DNA from 3 places in the Pseudomonas sp. NPDC079367 genome. Region 2 is predicted to be linked to each of the others. Evidence: predicted binding sites of a transcription regulator. Region 2 holds the regulator's gene; each other region holds the start of a gene.
What was found. The regulator FliA, encoded in region 2, starts transcription of late flagellar genes. The targets are predictions, from matches to a motif close to CTAAAGTTTNNNNNNNNNNNGCCGNTAA.
Positions count from the first base shown of each region.

Region 1 (4,178 bases), on a different contig from region 2:
GATGGTCGCGGTGCGCTCGGCCATGCCCGGCAGGCTCGCCGGGCTGATGTGTTCACCTTCGTATAAAAGCTCGCTGTACACCTCATCGCTGATCAGCCACAAATCATGACGAATGCACAGCGCCGCCAGTTCCTGCCAGATCAGCAAGGGCAAACTGGCACCGCTGGGATTATTCGGGCTGTTGAGCAGCATGGCGCGAGTTCGCGGAGTGATGCGTGCAGCGACATCGGCCGGGTCGACGCGAAAACCGTTTTCCGGGCGCACTGGCACCGCAATAACCTTGGCACCGCAGGCGCCAAACACACCTTCGTAGGTGACGTACATCGGCTCGGCGACGATCACTTCGTCGCCAGGATCGAGCAGACACTGCGCCACCGAATACACCGCACATTGCGCGCCGGGCAGGACAATCACCTGATCAGGATCAACCTGCTGACCACTGCGCTGGCGATGACGCTCGGCAATCAGCCTGCGCAACACGAGCCGACCGCGCACGTCGGCGTAATGGGTATCGCCGGCCAGCAGACTGTCGATAGCGCCATGCACGATCGGCAACGGCGTATCGAAATCTGGATCGCCGACGCTCAACAACAAAACATCAACGCCCTCGGCGCGCAGTTCCAGCGCTCGGTCGTGAATCTGCCAGGCAGCGGCACCCTCCCCGGCGATTCGTTGGGTCAAGGCTGAATAGCGCATGTACGTCTCCTGTTAGCGCGGTTTCCAGCCTTCACCGTATCTCAAATCACGAAACGCGCCACCATGGCGTTCAAATCCACTGCCAGTCGCGACAGTTCGTGGGTCGCGGCGCTGGTCTGGTTGGCGCCGGCGGCCGATTGCGTGGCGAGGTCGCGGATGTTGACCAGGTTGCGATCGACTTCTCGTGAGACTTGCGCCTGCTCTTCCGAAGCGCTGGCAATGACCAGGTTGCGCTCGTTGATCTGGTGAATCGATTGAGTGATCTGCTCCAGCGCCACACCGGCCGCGCGGGCCATTTCCAGCGTGGACTGAGTGCGCTGATTGCTTTGCTGCATCGACGAAACCGCTTCACCGGTGCCGTTCTGGATGCCGGCGACCATTTTTTCGATTTCCTGAGTCGATTGCGCCGTGCGATGGGCCAACGCGCGTACTTCATCCGCGACCACGGCAAAACCACGCCCGGCCTCGCCAGCACGCGCGGCTTCAATCGCGGCGTTGAGCGCCAGCAGGTTGGTCTGCTCGGCAATGGCACGAATGACGTCCAGCACTTTGCCGATGTCGCGACCCTGCGCGGCGAGGCCTTCGATCATCTGCGCGGTGTTCTGCACGTCGTGAGTCATGGTCTGGATTGCGTCGACGGTTTTCACCACCTGATCGCGACCTTCGCGAGCGGCATGGGTCGATTGATTAGAGGCCTCTGAAGTCGACACGGCATTGCGCGCCACTTCCTCGACCGCAGCGGTCATCTCATTGACGGCAGTGGCGGCCTGTTCGATTTCATTGTTTTGCTGCTGCAAGCCACGGGACGCCTCTTCGGTAACGGCGCTGAGCTCCTCGGCTGCGGCGCCCAGTTGGGTGGCGGAGCCGGCGATCTGTTCGATGGTTTTGCGCAGGTTGGTCTGCATCGCGACCAAGGCTTCGAGCAGGCGTGCCGGTTCGTCTTTGCCGTCGATTTCGATGGCTTTGCTCAGGTCGCCGCCGGCGATGGTTTGCGCGGCGAGCACGGCGCGGTTGAGCGGCGTGACGATGCTGCGGGTCAGCAACCAGGCCAGCAACACGGTGGCCAACGCGGCGATCACCGCGACGATGATGATCCCGGTGATAGCGCTGTCATAGTTTTCACCGGCTTTAGTGGCCGCCGCTCTGGCCCCGGCCGTATTCAGGCCGATCAATTTGTTGAGCTGCTCGCCCATCTGATCGGTACCTTCCTTGATGCGCGTGTTGATCAACGCACGCAGCGCTTCCAGATCGCCCTGGCGCGACAGTTCAAGCATCTGGTTCTGCGCTTGCAGGTAGTTATCGAGCGTGGTCGAAAACGTCTGGAAGACCGCGCGCTCTTCAGGGCCTGCCGGCAACGCAGCGTAGCTGGCCTGAGCTTTGCGCACTTTGTCGACCAGCACCGCGATGCGGGTTTCTGCCTCTTGCAGGCTGGCCGGTTCGCGGTTGACCAGCACGCGGAACGAGAGGATACGCATGCGCAGGACGTTTTCCGTGACCACGCTGAGGTGGGTCACGCTGGGCAACTGGTTGGTGTCCATGTCGATCGACGCCTGACGAATGACCGTCATGCGGCTGACGGCAAACACGCCGAGGACAATCACCAGCAAGGCGATGAAGGCAAAACCGAGGAAAGCACGGGGCGCGATATTCAGGTTACGCAGGGACATGGTCGGACTCTCGAAAGAAAGAAACTACGAGCATCCATGCCGTGAGCACTGGCCCATAGCGGGCGACAGTCCGGCGTCACTGAGTTGTGGATTTGTGTGCGCCTGATCGTTGTATCGGCCAGGCTTGAGGAAGGTTTCGGGTCTGCGATAAATATTTTTCGGTACGTTACAAGAATCTGCCCAGCCCCGCTGCCTTTGGTAGGAACTATCGAGTGCAACGAGGCTGCGATCTTTTGACTGTTAAAAGCAGGATCAAAAGATCGCAGCCTCGTTGCTCTCGACAGCTCCTACATAGGCAAGCCGATCAGCGGTTGGTGCCCAGTTGCCAGACCCGAGCGATGTCGGTAGCGCGTTCTTGCAGCAGTCGGGGTGCGTCGGCGCAGGCTTGTTCCAGGGTCATCGGCCCGCTGGTCACGGCGAACGCGGCATCAATGCCGTGTTGATAGAGTTGCTGATAGCCGTCGCCCAAGGTTCCGGCAATGACGATCACCGGTACGGCGTGCTGTCTGGCAAGCCGCGCGACACCGAACGGCGTCTTGCCGCGCAGGGTCTGCGCATCGAAGCGACCTTCACCGGTTATCACCAGATTCGCACCTTTGACCGCGTCAGCAAGGCCGACCAGTTCCGCCACCACCTCGACGCCCGCCTGAAACTGCGCGCCGAGAAACGCCTTTGCCGCGAATCCAAGTCCACCGGCCGCGCCGCTGCCCGGCTCGTCGCGCACGTCCTTGCCCAGTGCCTGCGCGCAGAGTTCGGCGAAGTGCCCCAGCGCCTGATCGAGTTGTTCAACCTGCGCAGGCGACGCGCCCTTCTGCGGGCCGAAAATGGCCGAGGCGCCATGCAGGCCGCACAGCGGATTGTTCACATCAGCGGCGATGTCGAAACGTACCTCGGCCAGACGTGGGTCAAGTTCACTCAGATCAAGCCGCGCCAGTTGCGCCAATGCCAGCCCACCCGGCGCCAACGGCTGACTTTGCCCATCAAGCAACTTCACGCCCAACGCCTGCATCGCCCCGGCACCGCCGTCATTGGTCGCGCTGCCGCCAATCGCCAGGATCACCCGTTGCGCACCGGCATCCAGCGCTGCACGAATCAATTCACCGGTACCAAACGTGCTGCTGATGCAGGCATCGCGCTGCACCGGTGGGACCAATTGCAGGCCGCTGGCTTCGGCCATTTCGATGATCGCGGTGTGGCTGTGCGGCAGCCAGCCCCATGCAGCTTCGACCGGCGCGCCCAAAGGGCCGCGCACACGGGCGCGGCGTAAATCGCCTTCACACGCTGCGAGAATCGACTCGACCGTCCCTTCGCCGCCATCGGCCATCGGGCATTTGACCAGCGTCGCCTGCGGCCATACCTGAGCCAGCCCGAGGGCAATGGCGTCGGCAACGCCCTGAGCACTCAGGCTGTCCTTGAACGAATCGGGGGCGATGACGATCTTCATGGGAATTCTCCGGTTGCAATGGCGTTCATGCTGCCAGTCGGCCCGCGCGTTGACGCCGGTCGGCTGCACAAGTGCCGTCGGCGTTTATTGTTCATTTCCACAAAAGGCTGGCGGCGGATGCTCGCGAAAAGATTATGGAATACACCGATCAATTCGGATCAATCTGCGGCAACAGCTGCACCCCCAGATACAACGCCAGCATCCCGTCCAGTTTCAACGGATCAACCCCACTCAATTCGGCAATCCGCTCCATGCGATAGCGCAGGCTGTTGCGATGAATGCCCAACGCCTCGGTGCAGGCCTGACTCTGCCCGTCGTGCTCGCACCAGCTGCGCAGAGTCGCCAGTAGCTGGCCGTTACTGTCCTTGGCG
Region 1 covers NZ_JBITTW010000003.1:224,935-229,112, reverse strand. Annotated here, with positions in the region: gene ACIGDJ_RS07185 (pyridoxal phosphate-dependent aminotransferase) at 1-696, opposite strand, end outside; gene ACIGDJ_RS07180 (methyl-accepting chemotaxis protein) at 738-2,363, opposite strand; gene ACIGDJ_RS07175 (glycerate kinase) at 2,668-3,807, opposite strand; gene ACIGDJ_RS07170 (sugar diacid recognition domain-containing protein) at 3,956-4,178, opposite strand, start outside.
Region 1: a site for FliA is predicted at 2,475-2,502, ahead of ACIGDJ_RS07180 (methyl-accepting chemotaxis protein). Genes of this name have one in related genera too.

Region 2 (4,178 bases):
GGCTGCTGGTGCAGCAGGTGCTGCCGGTGCCGAAGCGATGGCCGACTCCAGCGCGTCAACGGCGAAGTTGCCCTTGCCGTGCAGTTGATCGAGCAAGGCTTCGAATTCGTCGTCGGTGATGTCCGAGCTGTCGCCTGCAGCAGGCGCGGCCGGCGCTGCTGGTGCCGCCGCAGCGACCGCATCCACCGCAAACTGGCCCTTGCCGTGCAGTTGATCGAGCAGCGATTCAAATTCGGCGTCGGTAATTTCATCGCTGGCCGCCGTGTCGGCAACCGGCGCGGGCGCCACAGCAGCGGCCGGAGCCTCGGCCTGGGCCTTGACGGCATTGAGCGAGTCCAGCAGTTGTTCGAATTCGTTATCGGTGATGTCCTCCGACGCGCTTTCGGCGACCGGCTCTTCGACCACTTCCACCGGTGCGGCCACGGCCTCGTCAGCCGATTGCGGCTCGGCCAGACGCGCCAGCGCGGCCAGCAGCTCCGGCGTGGCGGCAGTGATCGGTGCACGTTCGCGGACTTCGCTGAACATGCTGTTCACCGCGTCCAGCGCTTCGAGCACAACGTCCATCAGTTCTGCATCAACGCGACGCTCACCCTTGCGCAGGATGTCGAACACGTTTTCGGCGATGTGACAGCACTCCACCAGCTCATTGAGCTGAAGGAAGCCGGCGCCCCCTTTTACAGTGTGGAAACCGCGAAAAATTGCATTGAGCAGATCTGCATCATCCGGGCGGCTTTCCAGCTCGACCAGTTGTTCGGACAGTTGCTCAAGAATCTCGCCGGCCTCAACCAGGAAATCCTGAAGGATCTCTTCATCGGCGCCGAAGCTCATTAATGGGGTGCTCCTAACAGGTCTAAAAACCTAAACTTCAAAATCCAAGGCTGGATAGCAAATCGTCCACATCGTCCTGACCGGACACAACGTCTTCTCGTTTATCGGCATGAATCTGCGGACCTTCACCCTGCGAGAGATGTTTTTGTGGATCTTTTTCAGCAAGCATTGCGGCGCGGTCATGTTCGATGCCCGCAAAGCGGTCGACCTGACTGGCCATGAGCACGAGTTTGAGCAGATTGCTTTCGACTTCGGTGACCAGTTGGGTCACGCGCTTGATCACTTGACCTGTGAGGTCCTGATAATCCTGAGCCAGCAGGATGTCGTTGAGGTTGCTCGACACCGCACGGTTGTCCGTGCTGCTGCGTGACAGAAAACCGTCGACCCGGCGCGCCAGTTCGCGGAACTCTTCAGCCCCGACCTCGCGACGCATGAAGCGGCCCCAATCGGCGCTCAAGGTCTGCGCTTCATCAGCCAGACTGTTGACCACCGGCGTGGCGCTTTCCACCAGATCCATGGTGCGGTTGGCCGCGGCTTCCGTCAGCTTGACCACATAGCCCAGGCGTTCGGTGGCGTCGGTGATTTGCGACACTTCCTCGGCCTGCGGCATGTGCGGATCGATCTGGAAATTGACGATCGCACTGTGCAGTTCACGTGTGAGCTTGCCCACTTCCTGATACAGGCCGCGGTCACGGGTCTGATTGAGCTCATGGATCAGTTGCACCGCGTCGCCGAACTTGCCTTTTTCAAGGCTCTCGACCAGTTCGACCGCGTGTTTTTTCAGGGTCGATTCGAAATCGCCCTGTGATGATTCGTTATGCTCCATAGCTCCCCCGCGCATTCATCAGCCGATGCGTTCGAAAATCTTCTCGATTTTGTCTTTCAACGCTTGAGCCGTGAAAGGTTTGACTACGTAACCGTTCACACCGGCCTGAGCGGCCTCGATGATCTGCTCGCGCTTGGCTTCAGCAGTCACCATCAACACCGGGAGGTGCTTGAGTTTTTCATCGGCGCGCACGTGACGCAGCAGGTCGATACCGGTCATGCCCGGCATGTTCCAGTCCGTTACCAGAAAGTCGATGCTGCCGCTGTTGAGCACCGGAATGGCAGTGGTGCCATCGTCGGCCTCGACGGTGTTGGTGAACCCAAGATCGCGCAGCAGGTTCTTGATGATCCGCCGCATCGTTGAGAAGTCATCAACGATGAGGATTTTCATGTCTTTGTTCAATTCGACCTCCAAGCAGTCTTAAACGCGCCCAGCACCTGGACACGCCACTTCAATCAATCGGCATAGCACTCGAAGTTTGTCTGGAGCACAACGGATCGAGACCGGCGCCGTTCATCACCGCACCAGCCTCGTTTCGCAGTGTCCCCACACTGCCTTCAGCGCGCTCGCCACTCCCCCAAACGCCCCCGCAAACGGGCCGCGCACTGGCTGTGTAACTGGCTGACCCGCGATTCACTGACGCCAAGGACTTCACCGATTTCCTTGAGGTTCAGCTCTTCGTCGTAGTACAGCGCCAACACCAGTCGCTCACGCTCCGGCAAATTGGCAATCGCGTCCGCCAGCGCCGCCTGGAAGCGTTCATCTTCCAGATCGCGTGACGGCTCCATATGAGCACTGGCGCCATCCTCGTGCAGCCCTTCGTGTTCGCCGTCCTGCAACAGGTCGTCGAAACTGAACAAGCGACTGCCCAGGGTGTCATTCAGAATCCCGTAGTAATCGTCGAGACTCAATTGGAGTTCGGCCGCAACCTCGTGATCTTTAGCGTCACGACCGGTTTTAGCTTCAATCGAGCGAATCGCGTCGCTGACCATCCTGGTATTACGGTGAACCGAGCGTGGCGCCCAGTCCCCTTTGCGCACTTCGTCGAGCATCGCGCCGCGGATTCGAATGCCCGCGTACGTTTCGAAACTGGCGCCTTTGCTGGCGTCGTATTTGGTCGAGACTTCGAGCAGACCGATCATCCCAGCCTGGATCAGGTCCTCGACCTGCACACTGGCCGGCAGGCGTGCCAGCAAGTGATAGGCAATGCGCTTGACCAGTGGCGCGTAACGCTCGATCAATTCGTATTGCGCGTCACGCGCCGACTTTTTGTAAAGATTCATGCCACTGGCGGTCATATCACAGGCCCTGCGGTTTGCTGCACGAGACGCTCGACGAAAAATTCCAGATGACCGCGCGGGTTCGCCGGCAGCGGCCAGGTGTCGACCTTCTGGGCGATAGCCTTGAAGGCCAGCGCGCACTTGGAACGGGGAAAGGCTTCGTAGACGGCGCGCTGCTTCTGCACCGCTTTGCGCACGCTTTCGTCGTATGGCACGGCGCCGACGTATTGTAGAGCGACGTCGAGAAAACGATCCGTGACCTTGGTCAACTTGGCGAACAGGTTGCGCCCTTCCTGCGGGCTCTGTGCCATGTTGGCCAGCACGCGGAAGCGGTTCATGCCGTAGTCGCGGTTGAGCAACTTGATCAGCGCGTAAGCGTCGGTGATCGAAGTTGGCTCGTCGCAGACCACCAGCAACACCTCTTGCGCTGCGCGCACGAAACTGACTACCGAGTCACCAATACCCGCAGCGGTGTCGATCACCAGCACGTCGAGATTGTCGCCGATGTCACTGAACGCCTGGATCAGGCCGGCGTGTTGCGCCGGGCTCAGGTGCACCATGCTCTGCGTGCCGGAGGCCGCCGGCACGATGCGAATCCCGCCCGGGCCCTGCAACAGCACGTCGCGCAGTTCGCAGCGGCCTTCGATCACGTCGGCCAGCGTGCGTTTGGGGGTCAGCCCCAGCAGAACGTCGACGTTCGCCAGACCGAGGTCGGCGTCCAGCAGCATGACCCGACGGCCAAGCTCTGCCAGCGCCAGCGACAAGTTCACTGACACGTTAGTCTTGCCGACGCCACCTTTGCCGCCGGTCACCGCGATCACCTGTACGGGATGCATGCTGCCCATGTTATTTCTTTACCTTGTCTTGCATAGACGGAGGCCACATTACTGGCTGCGCGTTCCCGATGGGAACAATGCGTGGCAGACCATCGATGTAGGTACAAAAACTGTTCATGAATACCTCAGCCAACCTGCTTGGTCGGGCTGTGATAGATATCAGCGAACATGTCAGCCATGGCTTCTTCGCTGGGTTCTTCCTGCATTTGCACGCTGACGGCGCGGCTGACCAGTTGATGACGGCGCGGCAGATGCAGATCATCCGGAATCCGTGGGCCATCGGTCAGGTACGCGACCGGCAATTCATGACTGATCGCCAGGCTCAACACTTCGCCGAGACTGGCCGTCTCATCCAGTTTAGTCAGGATGCAGCCGGCTAGCCCGCAACGCTTGTAACTATGATAAGCG
Region 2 covers NZ_JBITTW010000027.1:44,866-49,043, reverse strand. Annotated here, with positions in the region: gene ACIGDJ_RS19435 (chemotaxis protein CheA) at 1-828, opposite strand, end outside; gene ACIGDJ_RS19430 (protein phosphatase CheZ) at 866-1,654, opposite strand; gene ACIGDJ_RS19425 (chemotaxis response regulator CheY) at 1,673-2,044, opposite strand; gene fliA (RNA polymerase sigma factor FliA) at 2,212-2,952, opposite strand; gene fleN (flagellar synthesis regulator FleN) at 2,949-3,779, opposite strand; gene flhF (flagellar biosynthesis protein FlhF) at 3,896-4,178, opposite strand, start outside.

Region 3 (4,178 bases), on a different contig from region 2:
CGGACAGCATGTCGAGCTCGCCGCTGGTAGCGGCGCTTGACCCGCGTGTCGATGAGCAGGTGGTGCAGGAGCAGATGGTGCAGGACCCGGCGCCAACAAATCCTGAGCCGGAACCCGAACCCGTCGCCCAGCCGGAAGCAGTGGCCGAATCCGATCTGGACAGCGTCGATGACAAACCTGCGCCGGATATCAGCGGCGGCAGGCCCTGAAGTTCACGTAAAAGATTGGCGCATAAAAAAGGGCAGTCCTGTGAAGGGCTGCCCTTTTTATTGGTCGCTGCGAATCAGAGGTCGTCTTTGTCGAAACGCCGTGCTTCACGCTGCAACTGATAAACAAAACGCTCGACGTTGCGGGCAGCCTGACCACTGATGTTGTGGAAGCGCAGACCCGCGAAGGTGATGTTGAGTTTTTCTTCGAAGTGCAAATAGCGCAGCTCGACCGACGTTGGCTGGTTGCCGAACAGCGGCGGAGCGATCAGGCGATCGTAGACCTGGCCCAGTTGCAGGCGATCTGTGATATCGCCTTCAAAACGGAATTTGCACCCGGTGGCGGAGATATCCAGCAGCTTGCCGTGCAGAGGGACCTTGAGCTTTTCCCCGCCCAATTCAACGCTGACCAGATCGGTGAGTTTCAGCGCGGCGCGGAAGGCATTGCGGCGCTGGTGGTAGACCACTTCGCTCGGCAGGTCGCCGGTGTAGAAGCGGTCGCCCTCGGATTCTTCGATGTTCAGCGTGCCGTTGCATTCCCAGGCAATGCGTACGCCGTCATGAAAGCCTTCGACCTTGAACGGTTCGCCAGCCTGCAGGAAACGCTCGCCATCGCGCGGAATCATTTCGTCGAGTGCAATGGTTGCGGTTTCACGGTCGACCTTGATCAGGTAACTCTGAAAACGCTGGCTGCGTTCATGGAAGGTAATGATCAGCGGATCATGGCTGTCTTGCAGCTGGCGCAGGTTGCTGGAGATTTCCAGGGGCGTGGTGAGCACCTTCGGAGGCTGCGGAGCATCATCCGCGCTTAGGGTGTTGGACACGGTTCTTCAATCTCCAGACAAAATAAGACTACAACTGGCCAGTATTTTGCCAGCATGTTGCGCAGGTGGATAGTGCAGGGCCACCGAATGGCTCATGCCTGGCTGAGCGTACGCGGCTTGACCGGTTTGGCGAAGGTCCCGCTGGCGTCGTACAGCGCTGGCGGCTCACCGCCGGTGAGGATCTTCAGCTGATTGGCCGTGGTCGCCTGCTGGATCTGGATCGACTGGCCGTTCTTGACGTTGGCGGCCTGGCACTGCGCAATCAGCGCGGTCAGTGCATCGCCCTGAGCCAGCAACTGCTCGCCAATACTCGATTGGCTGGCCAGTTGCTCAAGCCCGCTGCGATCGGTCGGCAGGTTGAGGCTGGCGAGGATTTCGCTGCGCTTGCGGCCATGCTGCTCGAGCAGAATGATCAACGCTTGCTTGGTCGCCAGAATGTCTTCCAGCAGCGGCATGTCACGACCATGCAAAGCGAGGGATTCGGTTTGCAATAACTCCAGCAATTGTTGCGCTGGAGCAAAGTCGTCGTTGATCAGTTGCAATAAGTTAGTGTCGTGCATGGCTGGCCTTGGGGTTTAAGCGTCCAAAAGCCTGGCGCCGGCAAAAGCCTAGCGCTGGGCTTCGAAGTTGAGCAGTTTGCTGGCTACACGGTTGCTGTCGACTTTATAGCTGCCATCGGCAATCGCGGCTTTCAACTCGGCCACGCGGGCTTTGTCGACAGCAGGCTGATCGCGCAGCTTGTCAGTGACCTTCTGCAACTGTTGAGCCTCATTGCTGAGGTGTACCGACTCCCCGCTTTTGGCGGCATTGGCCTGTTCGGCCTGGGTATTCAGCGGCGCGGAGGGGCTGTTTTCAGCACTTTCCTTGGCGTTGCTGGTACGTGTATTGCCTGTCAGAGACGAGGAACTGTTCAAACGGCTGAAATCGATAACCATGATAAAAACCTCTGGGAATTTGGACGCTTGCCATGTTTTCGGCTATCCCCTGAAAAACTTTAGGCCCAATTAACCATAAGCTTGCATGCGCCGTTGCGAGACCTGCTGCGGCACAGTTTAGGGAAGCGACGGGATCGGCGCCAGTTTTCTCCACAGGGCTTTTACATGGCCACTTCGACCTGTCCCGGCGCAATCACCTGCGCCTTGATAACTCTTTGAGAATTAAGGTTTTTTACTCGAATCTGTTCTTTCATGCCGCCATTGGAGAGTGCTTCCCCCGGCATGCGTACGGCGAGGGTGCCGCTACGCGCAGTGATCACCACCTGGTCGCCCTTACGCACGACTTCGGCCTGCTCCAGATGCACCAGCGTGATGACCTGATCGGCTACCGTTGGTCGGGTCAATTTTTGCCCGATCGCTTCGTCGACCGAGGTCAGGAAACCCTGATTGATCGTGCTGACGTCGCGCTCACGCAGGGTCACATCCTGCGGCTGGATAATGCCGGCGCGTTTCAGCGGGCGAGTGGTGGTCACGATCTCGCGAAACAGGCGGACTTGAGCGGGCACGAACACCGTCCATGGCGAGCTGCCTTCGCAGCGGACCTTCACCGTAACGCGGCCCAATGGTCGCGCCGGGCTCTCGAGGGTGGCTGTCAATTCCTTGTCGCACATGGGCATGCGCATGCGCGGGTCGAGCTTGTTGACTTCGATTTCGTAGCGGCCTTCGGTTTGACTGGAAGCCAAATAGTCTTCTACGGTGAATTCAAGAAAGCCCTGAGTCACGCCGATAAGCATATCAGGCAAGGTAACCGCATCTGCATTGGCAGGACTGCCAGCAAGCAAGCAGCAAACGGCGGACACCGCGCAAAGCCCTTTGCGAAGGGAGGATGTCAGGCGTCGGGAAAATGTCGTTTGAGCGTTCATACGAGTTAAAAAGCAAGCGCCGTGCCGTTTAGCAATGAATGTGCGTCGCAACAACACTTGGCGTTGGTGTAGGAGTCTGGGCATGGCTGGTGTAATGGATTCGGTGAACCAGCGCACGCAACTGGTAGGGCAGAATCGCCTCGAGCTGCTGTTGTTCCGTCTCGACGGGCCGCAGCTCTACGGGATCAACGTGTTCAAGGTACGGGAAGTGTTGCAATGCCCGTCACTGACATTGATGCCCAAGTCCAGTCCTGTCGTGTGCGGGGTGGCGAATATACGGGGAGCGACCATTCCGATCCTGGATCTGGCAATGGCAACGGGCTCCGGTGCGTTGAAAGACAAGAAAAACCCGTTTGTGATCATCACGGAGTACAACACCAAGACCCAGGGTTTCCTGGTCCGCTCGGTGGAGCGCATCGTCAACATGAACTGGGAAGAGATCCATCCGCCGCCCAAGGGTACCGGTCGCGATCACTACCTGACCGCGGTGACTCGGGTCGACAACCAGCTGGTCGAAATCATCGACGTCGAGAAGGTGCTGGCCGAAGTGGCACCGACGCCGGAAGCGATCTCGGTGGGCGTGGTCGATGTCGAAACGCAGACCAAGGCGTTGTCGCTGCGGGTGCTGACGGTCGATGACTCGTCGGTGGCGCGCAAGCAGGTCACGCGTTGTCTGCAGACCATCGGTGTCGAGGTGGTGGCGCTGAACGACGGCAAGCAGGCGCTGGATTACCTGCGCAAGCTGGTCGACGAGGGCAAGAAGCCGGAAGAAGAGTTCCTGATGATGATTTCCGACATCGAGATGCCGGAGATGGACGGGTACACCCTGACGGCGGAAATCCGCGGCGACGCACGCATGCAAAAGCTCCATATCATCCTGCATACTTCGTTGTCGGGGGTATTCAATCAGGCGATGGTGAAGAAAGTCGGCGCTGATGACTTTCTGGCCAAATTCCGTCCTGATGACCTCGCATCCCGGGTAGTCGACCGGATCAAAGCAGCAGATATCAGCTAGGGGCCTTCTGCTCCTGGTGTTCAACACGATTTAAGAGGCGGCACCATTGTCTACGGGTAATTTGGATTTCGAACAGTTCCGGGTCTTCCTGGAAAAGGCCTGTGGCATTTTGCTCGGTGAAAACAAGCAGTATCTGGTCTCCAGCCGTCTCAACAAACTGATGGAGCAGCAAGGCATCAAGTCGCTGGGTGAGCTGGTGCAGCGCATCCAGACCCAGCCGCGCAGCGGTTTGCGCGAGCAGGTGGTCGATGCCATGACGACCAACGAAACCCTGT
Region 3 covers NZ_JBITTW010000010.1:5,946-10,123, reverse strand. Annotated here, with positions in the region: gene ACIGDJ_RS11510 (MFS transporter) at 1-209, shown strand, start outside; gene ACIGDJ_RS11505 (flagellar brake protein) at 284-1,030, opposite strand; gene ACIGDJ_RS11500 (flagella synthesis protein FlgN) at 1,123-1,590, opposite strand; gene flgM (flagellar biosynthesis anti-sigma factor FlgM) at 1,639-1,965, opposite strand; gene flgA (flagellar basal body P-ring formation chaperone FlgA) at 2,127-2,888, opposite strand; gene ACIGDJ_RS11485 (chemotaxis protein CheV) at 2,971-3,903, shown strand; gene cheR (protein-glutamate O-methyltransferase CheR) at 3,950-4,178, shown strand, end outside.
Region 3: a site for FliA is predicted at 2,001-2,028, ahead of flgM (flagellar biosynthesis anti-sigma factor FlgM). Genes of this name have one in related genera too.